2 regions of the Nonomuraea sp. NPDC051298 genome follow, and region 1 is predicted to be linked to the other one. Evidence: riboswitches for the same ligand, from Rfam matches in the RefSeq annotation. Region 1 holds a riboswitch; the other holds the start of a gene.
The links. Region 1 has a riboswitch for cobalamin ahead of cobN (cobaltochelatase subunit CobN). Riboswitches for the same ligand answer to the same signal wherever they lie in the genome.
Positions count from the first base shown of each region.

Region 2: another riboswitch for cobalamin. It lies ahead of ACZ6S0_RS02090 (ribonucleoside-diphosphate reductase subunit alpha); the one in region 1 lies ahead of cobN (cobaltochelatase subunit CobN).

Region 1 covers NZ_JBVJIM010000004.1:537,680-549,156, reverse strand. Annotated here, with positions in the region: gene ACZ6S0_RS16120 (cobalt-precorrin-6A reductase) at 1-694, shown strand, start outside; gene ACZ6S0_RS16115 (precorrin-2 C(20)-methyltransferase) at 685-2,163, opposite strand; gene ACZ6S0_RS16110 (precorrin-8X methylmutase) at 2,169-2,789, opposite strand; gene cobG (precorrin-3B synthase) at 2,786-4,072, opposite strand; cobalamin riboswitch at 4,088-4,292, shown strand; gene cobN (cobaltochelatase subunit CobN) at 4,324-8,034, shown strand; gene ACZ6S0_RS16095 (cobyrinate a,c-diamide synthase) at 7,989-9,302, opposite strand; gene cobO (cob(I)yrinic acid a,c-diamide adenosyltransferase) at 9,311-9,913, opposite strand; gene ACZ6S0_RS16085 (VWA domain-containing protein) at 9,916-11,477, opposite strand, start outside.
Region 2 covers NZ_JBVJIM010000001.1:406,956-418,432, reverse strand. Annotated here, with positions in the region: gene glmS (glutamine--fructose-6-phosphate transaminase (isomerizing)) at 1-1,704, shown strand, start outside; gene ACZ6S0_RS02100 (SAM-dependent methyltransferase) at 1,765-2,547, shown strand; gene ACZ6S0_RS02095 (Bug family tripartite tricarboxylate transporter substrate binding protein) at 2,685-3,626, shown strand; cobalamin riboswitch at 3,631-3,828, shown strand; gene ACZ6S0_RS02090 (ribonucleoside-diphosphate reductase subunit alpha) at 3,951-6,119, shown strand; gene ACZ6S0_RS02085 (ribonucleotide-diphosphate reductase subunit beta) at 6,135-7,130, shown strand; gene ACZ6S0_RS02080 (mechanosensitive ion channel family protein) at 7,149-8,219, shown strand; tRNA gene ACZ6S0_RS02075 (tRNA-Pro) at 8,461-8,536, shown strand; tRNA gene ACZ6S0_RS02070 (tRNA-Leu) at 8,654-8,727, shown strand; gene ACZ6S0_RS02065 (serine hydrolase) at 8,776-10,209, opposite strand; gene ACZ6S0_RS02060 (hypothetical protein) at 10,529-11,149, shown strand; gene ACZ6S0_RS02055 (VOC family protein) at 11,153-11,477, opposite strand, start outside.

The sequences.
Region 1 (11,477 bases):
CGAGCGGATCGACGCGCTGGTGGACGCCACGCATCCGTTCGCGGAGCGGATGACCGCGTCGGCGGTCACGGCCGCCGAGGCGGTCGGGGTGCCGCTGCTCGTCCTGCGGCGGCCGGGGTGGCGGGAGGAGCCGGGCGATTCCTGGCTGCGCGTCGGCTCCCTGCGGGCGGCGGCCGACCTCCTCGCGACCGGCGGCTGGCGAACGGGCGCCCGCGGCCCTGATCGGACCGGCGATCCCGGCCAGGGATTCGATCGCGAGCCGTGGCCGACCGGCGGTCCCGGCCCCGGCCAGGGCGGCGAGCCGCGGTCGACCGGCGATCGCGGGGCCGGGCTGGCGGGTGCGGTGCGGGTCTTTCTCACCACCGGTCGCCGGAGCCTGCCGGTCTTCACCTCGTTGCCCGGCGTGTGGCTGCTGGCCAGGTCGGTGGACCCGCCAGAGCCGCCCGTGCCCGCGAACGTGCGGGTCCTGCTCGACCGCGGGCCGTACACCGTCGAGGGCGAGCGCGCCCTCATCCGGGAGCACCGCTTGGAGGCGCTGGTGACCAAGGACAGCGGCGGTCGCCTGACCACGGCCAAGCTCGTCGCGGCCCGCGAGGCCGGGCTGCCGGTGATCATGGTGGACCGGCCGCCGCCGCACCCGGGCGTTCGAGTGGCCCACGACGTGGCGGCGGCGGTGTCCTGGGTTCAGGGGTAGCGGCGAGGGGTGTAGACGACGCCGTTCTCCGCGACGCGGGTCGTGGACGAGCCGACGATCAGCAGGCAGCGCATGTCCACCTGGGCCGGGTCCAGCTCGCCGAGCGTGGTGACGGTGACGCTCTCCTCAGGGCCGCCGACGTCGCGGCCGATCACCACGGGGGTGGCCGGTGCCCGGTGCTCCAGCAGCAGGTCCCGAGCTGCGGCGACCTGCCACGTACGGCTGCGCGAGGCCGGGTTGTAGATCGCCAGCACCAGGTCCGCCCGCGCGGCGGCGGTGAGCCGGCCGGCCACCACGTCCCACGGCTTGAGCAGGTCGGACAGCGACAGCACGCAGTAGTCGTGGCCGAGCGGCGCGCCCGCCTTGGCGGCCACCGCCTGGGCGGCGGTCAGCCCGGGTACGACCCGGACCGGCACCCCGGGGAAGTCGGCCGCGGCTTCGAGCACGGCGCTGGCCATGGCGAACACGCCCGGATCGCCCGACGACACCACCGCCACGCGAGCGCCGTCGCGGGCCAGCTCCAGCGCGTGCCTGGCGCGTTCGGCCTCGACCCTGTTGTCGGTACGGTGGCGGCGCTGGCGCGGGTTGGGGGCCACGCGGTCCACGTACGGGCCGTACCCGACGAGGTCCGTCGCGGCCGCCAGCGCCTCCTGCGCCTCCGGGGTCAGCCACGGCCGCCCGGCCGGGCCCAGGCCGACCACGGCCACCTCACCCCGCCCCTCGGCCGCCGGCCGTTCGGGGACGAACGTGCGCTCGGCCGGGCTGGCGAGCAGGGCCAGCGAGAAGTACGGGACCCCGCCCGGGTCGACGTCCTTGAGCGGCGCGACCCGCTCGGCGTCCATGGTGGCGCGCTCGACGTACCAGGCGTCGTCGAGGCGGCCCGCCTCGGCCAGGGCGTCGCGGACCTTCTCGAAGGTCCTGCCCAGCTTGAGCACGGCGGCGGAGTCGGTGTCGCGCAGCCGTTCCGCCAGCGCCTGCGCGGGCAGCGTACCGGGCAGGACCGTCAGCACCTCGTCCCGCTCCACCAGCGGACGCCCCAGCACGGCGGAGGCGGCGCTGACCGAGGTGACGCCGGGCACCACCTCGGTCGGGTAGCGATGGGCCAGGCGCTTGTGCAGGTGCATGTACGAGCCGTAGAAGAGCGGATCGCCCTCTGCCAGCACGACCACCGTCCGGCCGGCGTCCAGGTGGGCGGCCAGCCGCTCGGCGCAGTCGGCGTAGAAGTCGTCGAGCGCGCCCTGGTAGCCGCCGGGGTGGTCGGTGGTCTCCGTGGTCAGCGGGTAGAGCAGCAGCTCCTCGACCTGCCCCGCGCGCATGTACGGCAGGGCGATCGAACGGGCGATGCTGCGGCCGTGCCTGGCGGCGTGGTACGCGATCACGTCGGCCTCGCCGATCAGCCGGGCCGTCCTGACCGTGACCAGCTCGGGGTCACCGGGGCCGAGGCCGACTCCGTACAGGCGTCCTGTCATCGCGCTCACTCCGTCTCGCTGGCGATGGCGTTGACCGCCGCCGCCGTCATCGCACTGCCGCCGCGACGGCCGTGCACCACCAGGTACTCCAGGTCGCTGTCCGCCAGCGCCTGCTTGGACTCGGCCGCCCCGATGAACCCGACGGGGATGCCGAGCACGGCGGCCGGCCGTCCCGACCCCGCGGCGACCAGCTCCAGGAGCCGGAACAGGGCGGTCGGCGCGTTCCCGATCGCCACCACCGCGCCGTCGAGCCGGTCGCGCCACAGCTCCAGGGCGGCGGCGCTGCGGGTGGTTCCGAGCCGTTCGGCCAGCTCGGGCACGCGGGGGTCGCCCAGCGTGCACAGCACCTCGTTGGCCGCGGGCAGCCTGCGCCTGGTCACGCCCGAGGCGACCATCATGGCGTCGCACAGCACCGGGGCCCCGCCGCGCAGGGCCGCGCGGGCCCGCGCGACCACCGACGGGGACCAGGCCAGGTCGGTGACCAGGTCGGTCATGCCGCAGGCGTGGATCATGCGCACCGCCACCTGGGCCACCTCGGGCGGCATGCCCGTGAGGTCGGTCTCGGCGCGGATGGTCGCGAACGAACGCCGGTAGATCTCGGCGCCGTCGCGGAGGTAGTCGGTCACTCCTGGCGTTCCTCGTATCCGTCTGTGGTAGCGATCATCTGGACGACCCGGCCGCGCGGCAGACCGCAGCGCCGCTCGCAACCGGCCCAGTGAACGGGCGTCCCGGGGGCGCCCGCCAGGCTCTCCACCCAGCGCCGCGCGTCCTCCCGCACGTCCGCGAGCGCCTTCGCGCAGCCGGGACGTCCGGTGCAGGCGGTGACCGCGGACCACGGGGAGTCCGGGTCGGTGACGAGGCCCGCGGCGTCGAGTGCCTTCGTGGCCCGGTCCGCCTCGGCGGGGGAGAGGTCCAGCAGCACGGTGGTCCGCCAAGGGGTCAGGCGGACGGGGTGACCGGCGTCCGCGAGCGTCCTGGCCTGGGCGGGCGTCAACCGGCCGAGCGGCACCACGGCCTCGACCGCCACCCGGCCGTCCCGCTGGGCGACCCGCCCAGCCCGCCGCCCGCCGATGGCGGCGGGCGGCCGCGGACCGGGGAGACGGCCTGCCGTGGGCGGTGCGGGCCGGGGTTCGGAGGCGGAGTCGTCCGTTGGGGTTGGTGATTGCCGGGGTTCGGAGGTGTGGCCGTTCGCCGGGGGCGGTGGGTAGTCGCGCAGGCGGGCGGTGATCCGGGCGGGGCCGTTCGCCAGCTCGTGGACGCGCCAGGCGCGGGGAGCGTCGCCGGGCCGCTCGTCGAGGAACGCCTCGGCGGCGCGGATCATGAGCGGGATCGCCGAGCCGGGATCTGCGGTCAGCCCGGTGTCCGTCCCGGCCGTCAGCCCGGTGTCCGTCCCCGCCAGCAGCAACCGCCCGTCGCGCGGCCCCGTCGCCGCGAACGTGACGTCCGCGCCGAGCCCGAGCACGTCGCCCGTGCCGTCGTCCAGGGCGAACAGGAACCGCCCCGGTAACCCGGCCAGCCGGGGCCGCGCGCACAGCGCACGGTCGAGGGCGTCCGCCGACGCGAGCACGTCCAGCACCCCGGCCGGTCCGCGCCCGCTGAGCGGGGAGGCCACGATGTTGCGCACCCGCTCGTGCGCGGGCGACGGCAGCAGGCCCACCGAGGCGATCCGCCCGGCGAAGACCTCGGGCCGACTCAACCCTCTCACCTGCACGTTCGCTCGCGAGGTCAATTCGAGCACGCCGATGCCCAGCTCGGCCGCGCACGAGGCCAGCTCGTGGAGCTGCGCGGCGGAGACCGCGCCGCCGGGCAGGCGGACGCGGGCCAGCGGCCCGTCGGCGGCCTCGTGCACCTGGAGCGCCCCCGGACAGGCGTCGGGACGCATGCGTCCGGAAAAGTCAGCTATGGGCACGATGAGGAGCGTAACGCCACTTATGGGGGCGTCGCTCCTGCCGTAAGCTTCGCAGTAGGCGATGGCAATGGGAGGAAGCCGGTGCGAAACCGGCGCGGTCCCGCCACTGTGACCGGGGAGCGAACCCCACCACGAGGTCACTGCCCGGCGACGGGTGGGAAGGCCGGGGTGAGCGTCGATCCGGGAGCCAGGAGACTCCGGCCGTCGCGTCACCCACGACCGGGGCGAGGACCCCGAGGGAGGAATGCGTCGTGCCTGGCGACCGCTGTACCGTCCTGCTGCTCTCCACCTCCGACACCGACCTGCTGAGCGCGCGCGCCAGTGGCGCGGGCTACCGGCTGGGCAATCCGGCCCGGCTGACGGCCGAGGACGTCCCCGGTCTGGTGGCCGGAGCGGACCTCGTCGTCGTACGCCTGCTGGGCGGGCGCAGGGCCTGGGAGGAGGGCCTCGACGCGCTGCTGGCCGGGCCGCGCCCGGTGGTGGTGCTGGGCGGGGAGCAGGCGCCCGACGCCGAGCTGATGGAGCTGTCGACGGTCAGCGGCGGGGTCTGCGCCGAGGCGCACGCCTACCTGGCGCACGGCGGAGCGGGCAACCTGGCGCAGTTGCACGCGTTCCTGTCCGACACGGTCCTGCTGACCGGTCATGGGTTCGAGCCGCCCGCGGCGGCGCCCTCCTGGGGACGGCTGGAGCGGCCCGCCCGGTCGCGGAGCGGTCCGGTGGTGGGGGTGCTCTACTACCGGGCGCACCACATGGCGGGCAACACCGCGTTCGTCGAGACGCTGTGCGCCGCCGTCGAGGACGCGGGCGGGCAGGCGCTGCCGATCTTCTGCTCCTCCCTGCGCACGGCGGAGCCGGAGCTGCTCGACACCCTGCGCACGGTGGACGCGCTGGTGGTCACCGTGCTCGCGGCGGGCGGCTCGCGCCCGGCCACCGCCGGCGCGGGCGGCGACGACGAGGCATGGGACGTGGGCGCGCTGGCGGCCCTCGACGTGCCCATTCTGCAGGGCCTCTGCCTGACCACCTCCAGGCGGGCGTGGGAGGAGAACGACGACGGGCTGTCGCCGCTGGACGCCGCCTCGCAGGTGGCGATCCCGGAGTTCGACGGGCGGATCATCACGGTGCCGTTCTCGTTCAAGGAGGTCGACAGGGACGGGCTGACCGTCTACGTCGCCGACCCCGAGCGGGCCGCCAGGGTGGCGGGCATCGCCGTACGCCACGGCCTGCTCCGGCACACCCCTCCGGAACGGCGGCGGCTGGTCGTGATGCTGTCGGCGTACCCGACCAAGCACTCGCGGGTCGGCAACGCCGTCGGGCTGGACACGCCGGCCAGCACCGTCCGGCTGCTGGCCCGGCTCGCCGAGGCGGGCTACGACCTGGGCGACGGGTTCCCCGGCGTGTTCCCCGGCGCGGCCGAGCAGGACGGCGACGCGCTCATCCACGCCCTGATCGCGGCCGGCGGGCAGGACCAGGACTGGCTGACCGAGGAGCACCTGGCGGGCAACCCGGTGCGCATCTCCGCCGCCTCCTACGAGCGCTGGTACCGTACGCTGCCCGCGGAGCTGCGCGAGCAGGTGGAGCGGCACTGGGGGCCGCCGCCGGGGGAGCTGTTCGTCCACGAGAGCGACCACGGAAAGGACCGTGGGAAGGACATCGTGCTGGCCGCGCTGCGGGCCGGAAACCTGGTCGTGATGGTGCAGCCGCCGCGCGGCTTCGGCGAGAACCCGATCGCCATCTACCACGACCCCGACCTGCCGCCCAGCCACCACTACCTGGCCGCCTACCGCTGGCTGTCGGCCGACTTCGGCGCGCACGCGATGGTGCACGTCGGCAAGCACGGCAACCTGGAGTGGCTGCCCGGCAAGTCGGCGGGCATGTCGGCCGCCTGCGGCACGGACGCCGCACTCGGCGACCTGCCGCTGATCTACCCCTTCCTCGTGAACGACCCGGGAGAGGGCACGCAGGCCAAGCGGCGGGCGCACGCCGTCCTGGTGGACCACCTGGTGCCGCCGATGGCCCGCGCCGACACCTACGGCGACATCGCCCGGCTGGAACAGCTCCTGGACGAGCATGCCACGATCGCCGCCATGGACCCGGCCAAGCTGCCCGCGATCAGGGCCCAGATCTGGACGCTGATCCAGGCCGCCCGACTGGACCACGACCTCGGGCTGACCGACCGGCCGCACGACAGCGAGTTCGACGACCTCATCCTGCACGTGGACGGCTGGCTGTGCGAGGTGAAGGACATGCAGATCCGCGACGGGCTGCACGTGCTCGGGCAGGCGCCGGTCGGGCAGGTACGGGTGGATCTGGTGCTGGCGATGCTGCGGGCCCGGCAGATGTGGTCGGGCAGGGAGACGCTGCCCGGGTTGCGCGAAGCCCTGGGGCTGGCCGAGGACGGCACGGCGGCCCTGGGGGCGGTCGACCGGGCGGAGGCCACGGCGCGGGCGCTGGTGGAGGGCATGGAGGAGCGCGGCTGGGCGGTGGACGCGGCGGCGGAGGTGGCCCGCGCCGTCCTTGGGGACCTTCCGTGGGAACACGGGGACCTGCCTCAGGACCGCGGGGACCTTCCGCGGGAACACGGGGACCTGCCTCAGGAGCGCGGGGACCTGCCTCAGGAGAGGGTCGAGCGGGTGCTCCGCTTCGCCGCCACCGAGATGGTGCCGCGCCTGGCCCGCACCACCGACGAGCTGGACCACGTCCTGCACGCCCTGGACGGCGGCTACGTCCCGGCCGGACCCAGCGGCTCCCCGCTGCGCGGCCTGGTCAACGTGCTGCCGACCGGCCGCAACTTCTACTCCGTCGACCCCCGCGCGGTGCCCAGCCGCCTGGCTTGGGAGACCGGCCAGGCCATGGCCGACTCCCTGCTGACGCGCTACCGCGCCGACACCGGCGAGTGGCCGCGCTCGGTCGGGCTGTCGGTCTGGGGCACCAGCGCCATGCGTACGGCGGGCGACGACGTGGCCGAGGTCCTGGCGCTGCTCGGCATCCGCCCTGAATGGGACGAGGCGTCGCGCCGGGTCACCCGCCTGGAGCCGATCCCCCTCGCCGAGCTGGGCCGCCCGCGCATCGACGTGACGGTTCGCATCAGCGGGTTCTTCCGCGACGCGTTCCCGCACGTGGTGGGCATGCTCGACGACGCCGTACGGCTCGCCGCGAGCCTGGACGAGCCGGACGAGGACAACTACGTACGCGCCCACGTGAGCGCGACCGGCGGCGACGAGCGCCGGGCCACCATGCGGATCTTCGGCTCGGCCCCCGGCGCGTACGGCGCCGGGCTGCTGCCCCTCATCGACAGCCGCAACTGGCGCGACGACGCCGACCTGGCCGAGGTGTACGCGGTGTGGGGCGGCTACGCCTACGGCCGCGACCTCGACGGCGTCGCCGCCCGCCCGCAGATGGAGGACGCCTACCGCCGCATCGCCGTCGCCGCCAAGAACGTCGACACCCGCGAGCACGACATCGCGGACTCCGACGACTACTTCCAGTACCACGGCGGCATGGTCGCCACCGTCCGCGCGCTCACGGGCAAGGCCCCGGCCGCGTACGTCGGTGACAGCACCCGCCCCGACGCCGTACGCACCCGTACGCTGTCGGAGGAGACCTCGCGGATCTTCCGGGCGCGGGTGGTCAACCCGCGCTGGCTGGCCGCCATGCGCCGCCACGGCTACAAGGGCGCCTTCGAGCTGGCCGCCACCGTCGACTACCTGTTCGGCTACGACGCCACCACCGGCGTGGTCGCCGACTGGATGTACGACAAGCTCACCGAGACCTACGTGCTCGACCCCGAGAACCAGGAGTTCATGGCCCGCGCCAACCCCTGGGCCCTGCACGGCATCGCCGAACGCCTGCTGGAGGCCGCCGAGCGCGGCATGTGGCAGCACCCCGACCCCGAGATCCTGCGTGGCCTGCAGGAGGTCTACCTCAAGACCGAAGGCGACCTGGAGGACGACACCAGCCGCTGAGCCAGGTGGGGCGCACCGGCCCAGTGCAGGTGCAGGTAGGACGCGGTCACGCCGGGGTCGCCGTAGCCGTCGTGGCCGCTGTCCCAGCGGAACAGCGGCTCGCCCGCGTACTCCGTGGCGGTGCGGTGGAACTCGTGCCCGCGCAGCCGCTCGCCCGCCCTCGTGAGCGGCGTACGGCGCAGCGCGACGGCGTCCCGGTAGCCGAGCGTCAGCCGGGACGTCATCCGTGCCCGGCCGGGGACGCGCCCGCACATGCGCCGGCCGTCGAGTTCGTCGCACAGGTACAGCAGCCCGGCGCACTCGGCCGCGATCGGGCCGGGGAAGGCGGCGACCTGTTCGCGCAGGGGTTCGTTGGCGGCGAGTTCGGCGGCGTAAACCTCGGGGAACCCGCCGCCGATCACGAGCGCGCCTGTCCCGCCGGGCAGCCGCTCGTCGCGCAGCGGGTCGAAGACGGCCACCTCCGCGCCCGCCGCCCGCAACAGTTCGACGTGCTCGGCGTACCCGAAGGTGAACGCGGCGCCGCCCGCCACCGCGACCACCGGCCTGACGCGGGCCTCACGGTGCGGCGGCTCCCAGGCGGACGCGTCCAGAGCGGGAGCCGACCGCGCCAGCCGCAGCAGCGCGTCGAGATCGCACGAGCGGGACACCAGCGCGCCCAGCCGGTCCACGGCGGCGACCGCCTCGGCCTCCCGTTCCGCCGCGGGCACCAGCCCCAGGTGCCGGGACGGCGTGGACACCGCGTCGTCCCGGCGGATCGCGCCCAGCACCGCAACCCCCGCCGCGGCCAGCGCCGCCCTGCACAGCTCCTCGTGCCGGTCGGAGCCCACGCGGTTGAGCACCACCCCGCCCACCCGTACGCGCGGGTCGAACGTGGCGAACCCGTGCACCACCGCCGCCACCGACCTGCTCTGCCTGGCCGCGTCCACGACGAGGACCACCGGCGCGTCCAGCAGCCTCGCGACGTGCGCGGTCGAGGCGAAGTCCGTCACCCCCTTGCCGTCGAACAGGCCCATCACGCCCTCGACCACCGCCACGTCGCATCCCGCCGCGCCGTGCAGGAACAGCGGGGCGACGAGCGACTCCCCGACGAGCCACGGATCCAGGTTGCGCCCAGGACGTCCCGCGGCCAGCGCGTGGTAGCCCGGGTCGATGTAGTCGGGGCCCACCTTGTGGGGCGACACCCGCAGCCCGCGCGCCCGCAGCGCCGCCATGAGCCCGGTGGCCACCGTCGTCTTGCCGCTGCCCGACGACGGGGCGGCGATCACCAGCCGGGGGACTACCACTCGATGCCCTTCTGGCCCTTCTGCCCGGCGTCCATGGGGTGGCGTACCTTGCCCATCTCCGTCACCAGGTCCGCGGCCTCGACCAGCCGCTCGGGCGCGTCCCGTCCGGTGATCACGACGTGCTGGCTCCCCGGCCGGCTCGTGAGCGCCGCCAGCACGTCGTCCAGGTCCAGCCACCCCCACTTCAGCGGGTACGTGAACTCGTCCAGTACGTAGAACCGGTACGTCTCGGCCGCCAGATCGCGCTTGATCTGCTCCCAGCCCTCACGCGCGTCGGCCGCGTGGTCCTCCTCGGCGCCGGGCCGCTGGATCCACGACCAGCCCTCGCCCATCTTGTGCCAGGCCACCGCGCCGCCCTCGCCCGAGTCGCCGAGCACCCTCAGCGCCCGCTCCTCGCCGATGCGCCACTTGGCCGACTTCACGAACTGGAACACCCCGATCGGCCAGCCCTGGTTCCAGGCCCGCAACGCCATCCCGAAGGCGGCCGTGGACTTGCCCTTTCCCGGACCGGTGTGGACCATCAGCAGCGGACGGGTGCGCCGCTGGCGCGTGGTGAGCCCGTCGTCGGGCACCACGGCCGGTTTCCCCTGCGGCATGCTCAGACCGCCTTCCTGTGGTGGTGCGGGTTCCCGTGGTGCTGGAGGCTCCCGTGGCCGGTTCTGTGGTCGCGGACGGCCGTGCCGAGGTCGGTGAGCGAGTCGAGGGGGAGCAGCCGGGCCCGCAGCCGGGAGGCCAGCCGGACGGCCAGGCCGAGCCGCACCGGCCCGCTCTCGCAGTCCACCACGACCCCCGCCGTGCCCTGGAGCAGCGCGGCGGCCCGGTCCACGTCGCCGCCCGCCGTCGCGCGGCCGTCGGTCACCAGCACCAGCAGCGGACGCCTGGCCGGGTCGCGCAGCCGTTCCACGCGCAGCACCTCGGCCGCGCGCACCAGCCCCGCCGCCAGCGGCGTACGCCCGCCGGTCGGCAGGGAACGCAGCCGGGCCGCGCCCGCCTCCACCGACGACGTGGGCGGCAGCGCCACCTCCGCGCCCGCGCCCCTGAAGGTGATCAGCCCGATCTTGTCCCGCCGCTGGTAGGCGTCGAGCAGCAGGCTCAGCACCGCGGTCTTGACGGCGGTCATCCGCCTGCGGGCCGCCATCGAGCCGCTCGCGTCCACCACGAACAGCACGAGGTTGCCCTCCCGGCCCTCGCGCACCACCTCGCGCAGGTCGTCGCCGCGCAGCACCAGCCCGGGGCCGCGGCGACCGCGTTCCCGCTGGTACGGAGCCGCCGCCAGCAGCGTCGCCGGCACGTGCAGGTCGCGCACCGGGCCGGACGGGCGGCGTGCGCCGGTGCTCCGGCCGCGCCGGGTCCGCGACCGCGACCGGCGGCCGACCGCTCCCTCGCCGATCCCCGGCACCTCCAGCAGCGGCACCCGGTACGGCGCCGTCACCCCCGCCACTGTGCCGGCCGCCTCCTCACCGCCTTCCCCCGGCTGTCCGCCGTTGGACGAGGGCTCGGGGCCATTCGCGTCGTCCGGCGTCGGCCCGGCGCCACCCGGCCGGGTGCGCTTGGCAGGGTCGGCGCCTTCGGCCGGGGGCGGCGTCCGCGCCGGTCCGCCGTCGCCGTCGGAGCCGGAGACGTCGGGCTGGAGACCGCCAGGCCCGCCGCCGCCCGAGCCGCCGTCAGGGCCGCCGCTGTCAGGGCCGTCACCGTCAGGGCCGTCATCGTCGGGGTCGCCGCTCGGGCGGTCGTCCTCAGGGTCGTGCTGGTCGTCGTCCTCCGCCGTACGCTCCAGCAGCTCCTCGAGCAGCCTCTCGTCCAGCCCCGGCGCGTCGAACGGGTCGCGCCGCCTGCGATGGGGCAGCGACAGCCGGGCCGCGGCGCGTACGTCCTCGGTGGTCACCACGTCGCGCCCCTGCCAGGCGGCGTGCGCGATGGCCGCGTTCGCCGTCACCAGGTCGGCGCGCAGGCCGTCCACCTCGAAGGCCGCGCAGACGGTCGCGATCTGCCGCAGGCGCGCGTCCGGCAACCGCACGCCGGGCACCCTGGAGCGGGCGACGGCGATCCGGGCCGCCAGCGCCGACTCCTCGCGCGCCCAGCGGGCCGCGAACGCCGCGGCGTCCGACTCGAAGGCCAGCCGCCGCCGCACCACCTCGGCCCGTTCGCCGGGGTCTCGGG
Region 2 (11,477 bases), on a different contig from region 1:
GGCCTCAAGGTACGCAAGGTCAAGGGCCGGGTGGCCGATCTGGCCAAGGTCGTGCCGGGCAGGTTCAAGGGCAACCTCGGCATCGGGCACACCAGGTGGGCCACGCACGGCGTGCCGAGCGACGCCAACGCCCATCCGCATCTGTCCGCCGACGGGCGCGTCGCGGTCGTGCACAACGGCATCATCGAGAACGCCGGGGAGTTGCGCGCCAAGCTGGAGGCCGACGGGGTGGTGTTCGCCTCGGAGACCGACACCGAGGTGCTCGCGCACCTGATCGCCCACGCGGTCGACGAGAACGACTCGCTGGAGGAGGCCGTCAGGAAGACGCTCAAGGCCGTCGTGGGCACGTACGGCATCGCCGTGATCGACTCCGAGCGGCAGGGCGAGGTGGTCGTGGCCCGCAACGGCAGCCCGATCGTGCTGGGCATCGGCGAGAAGGAGATGTTCGCCGCCTCCGACGTGGCCGCGTTGGTCCGCTACACGCGCCAGGTCGTGCACCTGGAGGACGGCGAGCTGGCCGTGCTCAAGGCCGACGGTTTCCACACCTTCGCCAGCGACGCCCGCGAGACGGCCAAGGAGCCGTTGACCGTCGACTGGGACGCCGGCCACTACGACACCGGCGGCTATGAGCACTACCTGCTCAAGGAGATCTCCGAGCAGCCCGAGACGATCACCAGGACGATGAGCGGGCGGCTCGACGAGCGGTTCCACGTCGCCCATCTCGGCGGTCTCAACATGGACGCCCGCGAGACGCGCTCGTTCCGCCGGGTGAAGATCATCGGGTGTGGCTCGGCGTACTACTCGGGGCAGATCGGGGCGCAGCTCATCGAGGAGCTGGCGCGCATCCCGTCCGACGCCGAGCCGGCCAGCGAGTTCCGCTACCGCAACCCCGTCGTCGACCCCGACACGCTCTACGTCGCGATCAGCCAGTCGGGCGAGACGTACGACACGCTCGCCGCCGTGCAGGAGCTGAAGCGCAAGGGCGGCCGGGTCATCGGCATCGTCAACGCCGTCGGCAGCGCCATCGCCCGCGAGGTCGACGGCGGCATCTACCTGCACGCGGGGCCAGAGGTGTCGGTCGCCTCGACCAAGGCGTTCACCTCGACCTCGCTGGCGTTCGCGCTGCTCGCGCTGCACCTGGGCCGGGTGCGCGACCTGTCGCCCGCCGACGGGCGGCGCGTCGTGGAGGGCCTGCGCCGGCTGCCGGGGCAGATCGAGCAGATCCTCCAGCAGGGCGACAAGATCGCCGAGCTGGCCAAGAAGTACGCCCACCACCCGAGCATGATGTTCGTCGGCCGGGTGCGCGGCTACCCGGTGGCCCGCGAGGGCGCGCAGAAGCTCAAGGAGATCTCCTACGTCCACGCCGAGGCGTATCCGGCCAGCGAGCTGAAGCACGGCCCGCTCGCGCTGATCGGCCCCGACATGCCGACGGTCGCGGTCGTGCCCGACGACGAGCTGCTCGACAAGAACCTCACCACGCTCGGCGAGATCCGGGCCAGGGGCGGCCAGGTGCTCATGGTGGGCCACCGCGAGCCCGGCGTGAAGCTGGCCGACGACGTCATCGTGATCCCGAAGAACGAGATCGAGCTGGACCCGATCCTGCTGACGATCCCGCTTCAGCTCCTGGCGTACTACGCGGCGGTGGCGCTCGGCCGGGATGTCGACAAGCCTCGCAACCTTGCCAAGAGCGTTACAGTCGAGTAGCTGTGCCAAATTCGTCGCAAAGTATCGTTATCTCGGTGCTGACGACATAAATTCAATACTGTGCGGCAGTTCGACCATCAGAGGCCCAATCCCGCACGCATGTATGACTACATGCTCGGCGGGAAGGACAACTTCGCGGTCGATCGCCTGGCCCTCGACCAGCTCACCGAGCTGATCCCGGAGGCGGTCCCGCTGGCCCACGCGAACCGGGCCTTCCTTCAGCGTGCCGTGCGCTACGTGGCCCGCGCCGGGGTCGGCCAGTTCCTCGATCTCGGCAGCGGGCTGCCCACCCAGGGCTGCGCCCACGAGATCGCCCCAGAGGCGCGGGTCGTCTACGTCGACCACGATCCGGTGGTCGGTGCGCACGCCAAGGTCCTGCTCCGGCGCTCGCCGGGCAGGGCCTTCTTCGTTCAGGGCGACCTGCTCGACCCGGAGGACGTGCTGGCCAGGGCGGGTGAGTTCCTCGATCTCGACCGGCCGATCGGCGTGCTGCTGGTCTCGATCCTGCACTTCCTGCCCGACTCGGCCGATCCGCAGCGGGCGGTGGCCGTGCTGCGCGAGCGCATGGCGCCCGGCGGTTTCCTGGTGGTCTCGCACGCCACGACCCTGGCGCACGTGGACGGCGACGAGCCGCCAGGAGGCGGCTCGCCCGGCGGCGGGGCCGATCGCACCCCGTCCCGGATCAGGTCGTTCTTCGGTGACTTCCCGCTGGAGCCCCCGGGGCTCGTCCAGGCCACCGACTGGCGTCCCGACCGTCCCAAGCTGGTGGGCGACTGGTCCCTGCCGTCGTCGCTCATGGCCGGAGTCGGACGGAAGCCGCCGGGAACTCTCGACAGACGATAAAACGCCCAAAAACCCTATTGGCCTATTAAATCCAGCAAAACACGGGAAAAGACCGTGGCTGGCCGCGATCGAAATGTGTAACGCCGCGTAATGTGTCAATAACCTGAGGTAAGGGGGAAATTCGGGGGAGAGGCACCATGCGGCGTCGGCGATTCTTCGCCTGGGGGGCGGGCCTGGCCGCCTGCGTGACCGGCTGCGGCACGCAGTACGTCGGCGGAGAGCTGCCGCACACCCGGTTCTCCATCGTGTCCGGCGGCGACCGCTGGGCCAGGGCGGGGCAGGTGTTCACCGACGCGGTCCGGGCGGCCGGGTTCGAGCTGGGGCCGGGTTCCAGGATCACGGTGAGCGGCCTGCCCGCGCTGGCCGCCGACGAGCTGAACAACGGCCGGAGTGTGCTCGACACCGCCACCCCGCTGGCCAGGCTCACCGGCGAGGCCGAGGTCGTGGTCGTGCCCGGCCGCTCCCCGGTGCAGGACTTTGGCGAACTCGGCGCGCGGCTCCTCTCCCGCCCCGGCCAGACGCAGTTGGTGGGCGGGCCGCAGGGCGAGCCCGACCACCTGCTCTTCGGCCTGATCGCCAGGGCGCTCGGCGCGGACACCAGGCAGGTCTACTACACCGGCTACCCCAGCAGGGGCGAGGCCGCCGCCGCGCTGCTGTCCGGCCAGGCGATCGCCGCGGCGGGCCCGCTGTCGGACTGGCGCACCGCCATCGGCCGCGGCCGGGTCAGGGCGCTCGCGGTCTCCTCGGCCCAGCGCGTGCCGGACCTCGACGTGCCGACCCTGCTGGAGTGCGGGGTGCGGGTGGACTTCGCGGACTGGGCGGCCGCGTTCGGTCCCGAGCACATGTCCCAGGGGAGCCGCGACCGGGCCGTGCGCATGTGCGACCAGGTGCTGCGATCCGGCGTCTGGGAGGCGGCCTGCCACGGCGCGGGGTGGCTGACGATCCCGCTGACCGGAGACGACTTCAGCCGCTGGCTCGGCACCGAGATCGCCAGAACGCGGGCCGTCCTGCACGATCTCGGCCTGCTCGACACCACCAAAGCCACAACATGCTGGGGTAGTTGCGGGAACGGCCACTAGATGTAGGATCCTGGTCGTCGCTGGTTCGCCTCTGCGGAGGCGGAGCAAAAGGGAACCCGGTGAGATTCCGGGGCTGCCCCGCAGCGGTGAGCGGGAACGACCGCCGTCATTGACGCACTGGAGAGATCCGGGAAGCGACGGCCAGTAGGCGCCTTTGCGCGTGCCCGCGAGCCCGAAGACCTGCCAGTGGCGTGCCGGGCGTGTGCCCGGCGGGAAGTGTTCAGGGTCTCGAGGGCGGGCCAGGGCACGACGCGGCCGTACACACGCGCGCCGCCGTGCTCTCGCGTGCCCTCACGGGGATGAGCTCGCGAGGAGAGAGAGCACGTGACGCAGATCGTTGAGGTTGACCGCCGGCTGGCCATCGAGGAGGCCGCCGCCCGGGTGATCACCGACCCGGCCAACTCGCGCGTCGCCGCCCGGCTGCTGGCCGAGGAGATCGCCGACGAGGCCGCCGGGCACGGCGTGCGCTCGTTCTCCGAGTCCGTCGCCGCCACCCACGCGGCCGGGCTGGTCCAGGACGGGCTCGCGGAGTTCGTCGCCGCGCACGCCGCCGAGCTGGACGCGCTGGTCTCGGCCGAGGCGGACGACCGGTTCGAGTATTTCGGGCTGCGCACGGTCTACGACCGCTACCTGCTGCGTGACCCCGAGACGCGGGCGGTGCTGGAGCGGCCCCAGCACTTCTTCCTGCGCGTGGCCTGCGGGCTGTCGCAGACCGTGGCCGAGGCGGCCGAGCTGTACGGGCTGATGTCCACGCTGGCGTACCTGCCCAGCTCGCCCACGCTGTTCAACTCCGGGGCCCGCCGCCCGCAGCTCTCGTCCTGCTTCCTGCTCGACTCGCCGCGCGACGAGCTGGAGGGCATCTACGACAGGTACGGCCAGGTGGCCCGGCTGTCGAAGTACGCCGGAGGCATCGGCATCTCGTGGACCAGGGTGCGCTCGCGCGGCTCGCTGATCAGGGGCACCAACGGCCACTCCAACGGCATCGTGCCGTGGCTGCGTACGCTCGACTCCTCGGTGGCCGCGGTCAACCAGGGAGGGCGGCGCAAGGGGGCGGCCTGCGTCTATCTGGAGACCTGGCACGCCGACATCGAGGAGTTCCTCGAACTGCGCGACAACACCGGCGAGGACGCCCGCCGCACCCACAACCTCAACCTGGCCAACTGGGTGCCGGACGAGTTCATGCGCCGGGTGGAGGCCGACGAGCCGTGGTCGCTGTTCGACCCGAAGGAGACGCCCGACCTCACCGACCTGTACGGCGAGGCGTTCACCGCCGCCTACCGGGCCTACGAGGCGGCCGGTCGCTTCACCCGCCAGATCCCCGCCAGGACCCTGTACGGCCGCATGATGCGCACGCTCGCGCAGACCGGCAACGGCTGGATGACGTTCAAGGACGCCGCCAACCGCACCTCCAACCAGACCGCCCGCCCCGAGAACGTCATCCACCTGTCCAACCTGTGCACCGAGATCCTCGAGGTCACCAGCGACGGTGAGACCGCCGTGTGCAATCTCGGCTCGATCAACCTGGCCGCGCACCTGGCCGGGGACGACGTCGACTGGGAGCGGCTGGGCCGCACCGTGCGCACGGCCGTCCGGTTCCTCGACCGCACCATCGACCTGGGCTTCTACCCGACGCCCGAGGCCGAGGCGGCCAACAGGCGCTGGCGGCCCATCGGGCTCGGCGTGATGGGGCTGGCCGACGTGTTCTTCACGCTGCGGCTGCCGTTCGACTCGCCGCGGGCGCTGGAGCTGTCCACCCGGATCGCCGAGGAGATCGCGCTGGCCGCGTACGACACCTCGGCCGACCTCGCGGTCGAGCGCGGCCGGCACCCCTCGTACGCCGACACGCGGGCGGCCGGGGGAGTGCTGCACCCCGACCACTACGGCGCCGGCGGCACGCCGCGCTGGGACGCGCTCCGCGACAAGATCGCGGCCACCGGCCTGCGGAACTCGCTCATGGTCGCCATCGCGCCCACCGCCACCATCGCCTCGATCGCGGGCTGCTACGAGTGCATCGAGCCGCAGGTGTCCAACGTGTTCAAGCGGGAGACCCTGTCGGGCGAGTTCTTGCAGGTCAACCGGTATCTGGTGGCCGACCTGCAGGCGCGCGGGCTGTGGACGCGGCACCTGCGCGACGACCTCAAGCGCGCCGACGGCTCCGTGCAGCAGGTGCCCGGCATCCCCGACGACCTCAAGGTGCTCTACCGGACGGCCTGGGAGTTGCCGCAGAAGGCGCTCATCGACCTGGCCGCGGCGCGGCAGCCGTACATCGACCAGTCGCAGTCGCTCAACCTCTTCATGGCCAGCCCGACCATCGGCAAGCTCTCCTCGATGTACGCCTACGCCTGGAAGCAGGGGCTGAAGACGACGTACTACCTGCGCTCGCGCCCCGCCACCAGGATCGCCCAGACCACGGTGGCGGCGCCCGCGTCGGACACTGCGGCGGCGATCGCCTGCTCCCTCGAGAACCCGGAAACCTGCGAAGCCTGCCAGTAATAAGGAGACCCGCCCATGCTGCTCGACCCCGGAATGGACCTCACCCTCCGGCCGATGCGCTACTCCGGCTTCTACGAACGGTTCCGTGCGGCCATCCGCAACACGTGGACCGTCGAGGAGGTGGAGCTGCACTCCGACCTCGCCGACCTGGCCAGGATGACCCCGCAGGAGCGCCACCTGATCAACCGGCTGGTCGCCTTCTTCGCCACCGGCGACTCCATCGTGGCCAACAACCTCGTGCTCAACCTCTACCAGCACGTCAACGCCCCCGAGGCCCGCCTGTACCTGAGCAGGCAGCTCTTCGAGGAGGCCGTGCACGTGCAGTTCTACCTGACGCTGCTCGACACGTACCTGCCCGATCCGGACGAGCGGGTCAAGGCGTTCGCCGCGATCGAGCACATCCCGTCGATCCGCGACAAGGCGGAGTTCTGCTTCAGGTGGATCGACTCGATCAACGGGCTGGACCGGCTGGAGACCGCCGACGAGCGCCGGCGGTTCCTGCTCAACCTCATCTGCTTCGCGGCCTGCATCGAGGGCCTGTTCTTCTACGGCGCGTTCGCGTACGTGTACTGGTTCCGCTCCCGGGGCCTGCTCGGCGGCCTGGCCACCGGGACGAACTGGGTGTTCAGGGACGAGTCCATGCACATGGAGTTCGCGTTCAGCGTGGTCGACACCGTGCGGGCCGAGGAGCCGTCGTTGTTCGACGACGAACTCGGCAAGCAGGTCACGCTCATGATCGAGGAGGCCGTCGCCGCCGAGCTGGCCTTCGCCGAGGACCTGTGCGGCGACGGCCTGCCGGGCATGGGGGTCGCGCAGATGCGCGAGTACCTGGAGTACGTCGCCGACCAGCGGCTGGTCCGCCTGGGCCTGCCCAGAAGGTACGCTTCGGCCAACCCGTTCGCCTTCATGGAGTTGCAGGACGTCCAAGAGCTGGCCAACTTCTTTGAACGGCGGGTCTCCGCCTACCAGGTTGCGGTGGAGGGCAATGTCACCTTTGATGAGACTTTCTAGGACATTGGGGGCATAAACGTGCAGTCTCCGGCAGACTGGCCGATCCTGGCGATCTCCGTGGTCGGGGCGATCCTCCTGGTGGAGCTGGCCAGGCGGGTGCTGAACAGGGTGGGGCGCAACTGGGCGCTCGCCCGGCATCTGGTGGAGCACTGCACGTGGTCGGCGTACTGGGTGGCCGCCGTCGTGGCGGCCAACCTGGTCTTCGGGCCGGGGATGCTGGGCGACTCGCCCGGCGACCGGGCCCTGGCCGCCACGATCGAGCGGGTCCTCGGCCTGGTCACGATCGCCGCCGTCACCTGGCTGATCGTGCAGGCCACGTACGCGCTGACGGACGTCGTCCTCGACCGGCTGGTGCTGATCAAGGGCGACGACAACCGCCGGGCGCGGCGCATCATGACGCAGATCGCGCTGGTCCGCCGGATCGCCGCCGCCGCCATCATCGTGATCGCGCTCGGCGCCATGCTCTTCTCCTTCCCCCAGGTACGCGCGCTCGGGGCCGGGCTGCTGGCCTCGGCCGGGATCGCCGGGGCGGTCGTCGGCATCGCCGCCCAGCCCACCCTCGGCAACGCGCTGGCCGGGCTCCAGCTCGCCTTCAGCGACGCGCTCCGCCTGGACGACGTGGTCGTGGTCGAGAAGGAGTGGGGCCGGATCGAGGAGCTGACGCTCACGTACGTGGTGCTGCGGCTGTGGGACGAGCGCCGGCTCGTGCTCCCGGTGTCGTACTTCACCCAGAACCCGTTCGAGAACTGGACCCGCCACGGCAGCCGGGTGCTCGCCGTGGTGTTCCTGCGCGTGGACTGGTCGGTGCCGGTCCCGAAACTGCGCGAGGCCCTGTACGAGTTCCTCCAGGGCAACCCGCTGTGGGACCAGAAGGACTGGACGCTCCAGGTCACCGACGTGCTGCCGAACGGCCTGGTGGAGGTGCGGGCCCTGATGAGCGCCGCGGACGCGCCGTCCTCGTGGGACCTCAAGTGCGACGTCCGCGAATTCCTGGTCGAGTACGTACGGGAGCACCACCCCGAATCGCTGCCCCGTTTCCGCGTCGAAACCCCGGAGTCCCGCGTGGAGGCCGGGAAAGACCCGCGATAAATAAGTGGCACCCGGCTGGATCATCCGTTTAACGTGGACATCGTCCAGCACGGCAAAAGGCAGGAAAAGGAGGGCGGCGACGTGCGTCACCAGTGCCGACTGAGCACCTCACGGCTGTCCGAGCCGCTGCCCGGGCCGTGCCGCAGGCTTTCCGGATAAACGTTTCGACGGAATTTCCGGGAAGCCGCCTCGAGCACTGTTCGAGGCGGCTTCCTTCTTGTTGAGAACATTTCATGAGAAACCGAGTGTGGGGCAGTTTGGTCAGCCCGCCTGCCTTGGGAGCAGGAGCACCGCAGGTTCGAATCCTGCCACTCGGACGACGGCCCCGAACGGAAGGGGCCGCGGGCCGATGGCCTGGCCGACGGGAGTGGCGTCCCCCGGCCGGACCTCGCCCTCACCCCGGGCCGGCTCACGCCGGCCGGGCCCGGGGTCCAGCCGCTCTGGCCCAACTGGCAGAGGCGCCGTCTTCAGGAGGCGGAGGTTCAGGGTTCGAATCCCTGGAGCGGCACGACCAACCGGCCGTCCCCCGGCCGTCCCACCTGGCCGCCCGCCTGGCTCAGCGCTTGGAGAGCCGGGCGTGGCGGGTGGTTTCGTAGCGGTCGATCGCGGCGCCGAGCTGGGCGAGCTTCTCGGTGTAGAGGACGGGCAGGACGCCGGGCTCGGCGGGCGGGCGGTCGGCGTCGACGTACTGGGTGCCGAGGTTGGTGAGGGCGACGACGATGTAGTGGCGGCCGGCCTTGCCGGGCAGCGACCTGACGATGCCGGCGTCGGCCCCGGAGTTGCCGACCCAGCCGGTCTTGTGCGCGAACGTGACCTGCGCCTGCTGGTTGCAGGGGCGCACGTCCCGGCCGTACTTGTTGCCCCCGACGGTCACCGTGCCGTCGGCGGCCACCCAGCGCTCCGCCACCTGTTGCGGCAGGCCGGGGGCCGGATAGCCGGCGCCGCACCGGTTGGTCGTGGAGAGCATGTCGTTGAAGCCCTGCTCGGCGAGCAGCTTCTTGAACACCTGGCGGGCGGCCGGGCTCAGCACGGCGGAGGTCACGGGCGTGCCGTCGGGAGCCGTCCACGCCTTGCCGGGTACGCCGTTGACCAGCGCCAGGAGCTTGGCGGTGTCCAGCGAGCTCATCGTGACCGGGTTGGACCAGCGGCCGCCGTTGGCCGGGTTGGTGTTCTTGAGCTGCATGGTCTCCAGGCCCAGGTCCTGGAACGTCTGGTTGAGCCCGTCGACCGCGCCGCGGTCGTGCAGCAGCTTGACCAGGGCACAGGTGGCGCTGTTGGCGGAGGAGGTGATGGCGGCGTCCAGGTAGGCGCGGACGGTGTTGCTGGTGGGGCCGCCGCACAGCGAGCTGACGACCGTGGGCTCGTAGGCGTAGGTGTCGTCGAGGCCGATGCCACCCTGGTCGGCCAGGCGGAGCACGCCGAAGGCCACCATCAGCTTCAGCACGGACGCGGGGTAGGGCGACATGAAGTCGATGGGGGCGTTCTCCCTGCCCGGCACGATGTCGATGGTGCCCTTGCCCTGGTTGGCGTACCAACCGGAGTCGTCCCACTGCCGCCAGCGCACCTGGGTGGTGTGAAAGTCGCGGTCCACCGGCACGACGATCCCCTGCGGATGCTGCGGGCTCATCAGCACGGTTCCGGACGACACCGGCTTGCCGTACCGGTCCAGCTCCAGCACCGTCACGTCGAGCTGCGGCTGCTGGACGATCGGCTGGGGATCGGCGGCCGAGGCGAACAACCGGGCGTGGTCGGCGGGCGTTCTCGCCTCCTTGTCCACCTCCTTCGACAGCGTACGTGCCTGTGGCGAGCCCGGCGGAGCCAGGTCGAGCACCTGCTCGAAGCGGGCGGCGGCCATGGCCTGCCGGAGGAAGGCGGCCACGGCGCCCGCGTCCTCGCCGTCGGCCTGGGCCGGGGCGGCAGCCAGCAGTAACGACACGGTGGTCAAGGCGGCCACGGCGAATCGCCGCGTCCTGGCGTGGAAAATGGGCAAGAGAGTTGGTTCCTATCGGTAGACGAGCTTTTCAGCGGTCGTGGCGAAGCCCGGCGGACCCGCACCGCCATGATCGAAAAATCGAACGGCGCCACCCTATCCGGAGTGAGACCGGTGATCGTCCGGAATGGCGTGGGCTCACCGCTTGACATCCAAGCTCCAGGGATGTCTGACCCGCGTTCGGCGGGCCTGGTCAGAGGGGAATCTTCGCTCGCGGCCTTGACCGCCGTCACCATCCATGTCTAGATCGAAAAGGCCCGCCGTTCCCGTCCTCGCAGCCCTGGGAGGAACCCATGACAGCGACCAGAACGCCCCCACGGTGACGGATCACCCTCACCAAGCCGCCGACGAGCAGCGGCACCTACGCGGGCGGGCGATCCGCATCGCCACCGTCCTGGCGGGCGTACTCCAACTCGTCCTGGCCGCGCTGCTGATCGGCGTCCCGTCGAGTTGGCCCATTCTCAACGAGGTCCCGGCCCAGGAGAACGACGCCACCAGCCCGCCGCCGGCCGTCCTCGCCGCCCGGTCCCAGGCCACCCCGGCGAGCCCCACCCCGCGTCCGATCAGGACCGCCGCACCCACCGCGCCCGGCGCCGCCGCCCCGGCGCCCACCCGGCAGGCCACCCCCACCGCACGCAGGAACCGCACCGGACCACCCGCCCCCACCCGGGTCGCACCGCCACGGCCTCGGCCGCAGGCCACGACAGCGACACCTGACGCCCCCGCGTCGGCGAGACCCACCGCCCGGCCCACCGCCCGGCCCAGCACGACGGCCCCGCGGCCGACACCGCCGGGCGCCTCACCCGAGACGAGCCGCGACCACACCCCTCCCGGGCAGACCAGGCAACCGCCTGGACAGGAGAAGAAGCCGGTCCAGGAGCCCGAGACGAACGGCCTGCCCACCCAGGCCCCGCACACCCCGCCCGGCCAGGCCCGCTGATGGCTAGTTCGGCTGCTGGGCGATCTGGATCAGGTTGCCGCAGGTGTCGTCGAGCACGGCGGTGGTGACCGGGCCCATTTCCGTGGGCTCCTGGGTGAAGTGCACGCCGAGGCCGCGCAGGCGTTCGTACTCGGCCCTGACGTCGTCGACGGCGAACGAGGTGATCGGGATGCCATCGGCGACCAGCGCGTCCTTGAACGGCTTCACCGCCGGATGGCCGCTGGGTTCGAGCACCAGCTCGGTGCCGTCGGGGTCCTGCGGGGACACCACGGTGATCCACCGGTCCTCGCCGAGGGGGACGTCGTGCTTCTTCACGAAGCCCAGCACC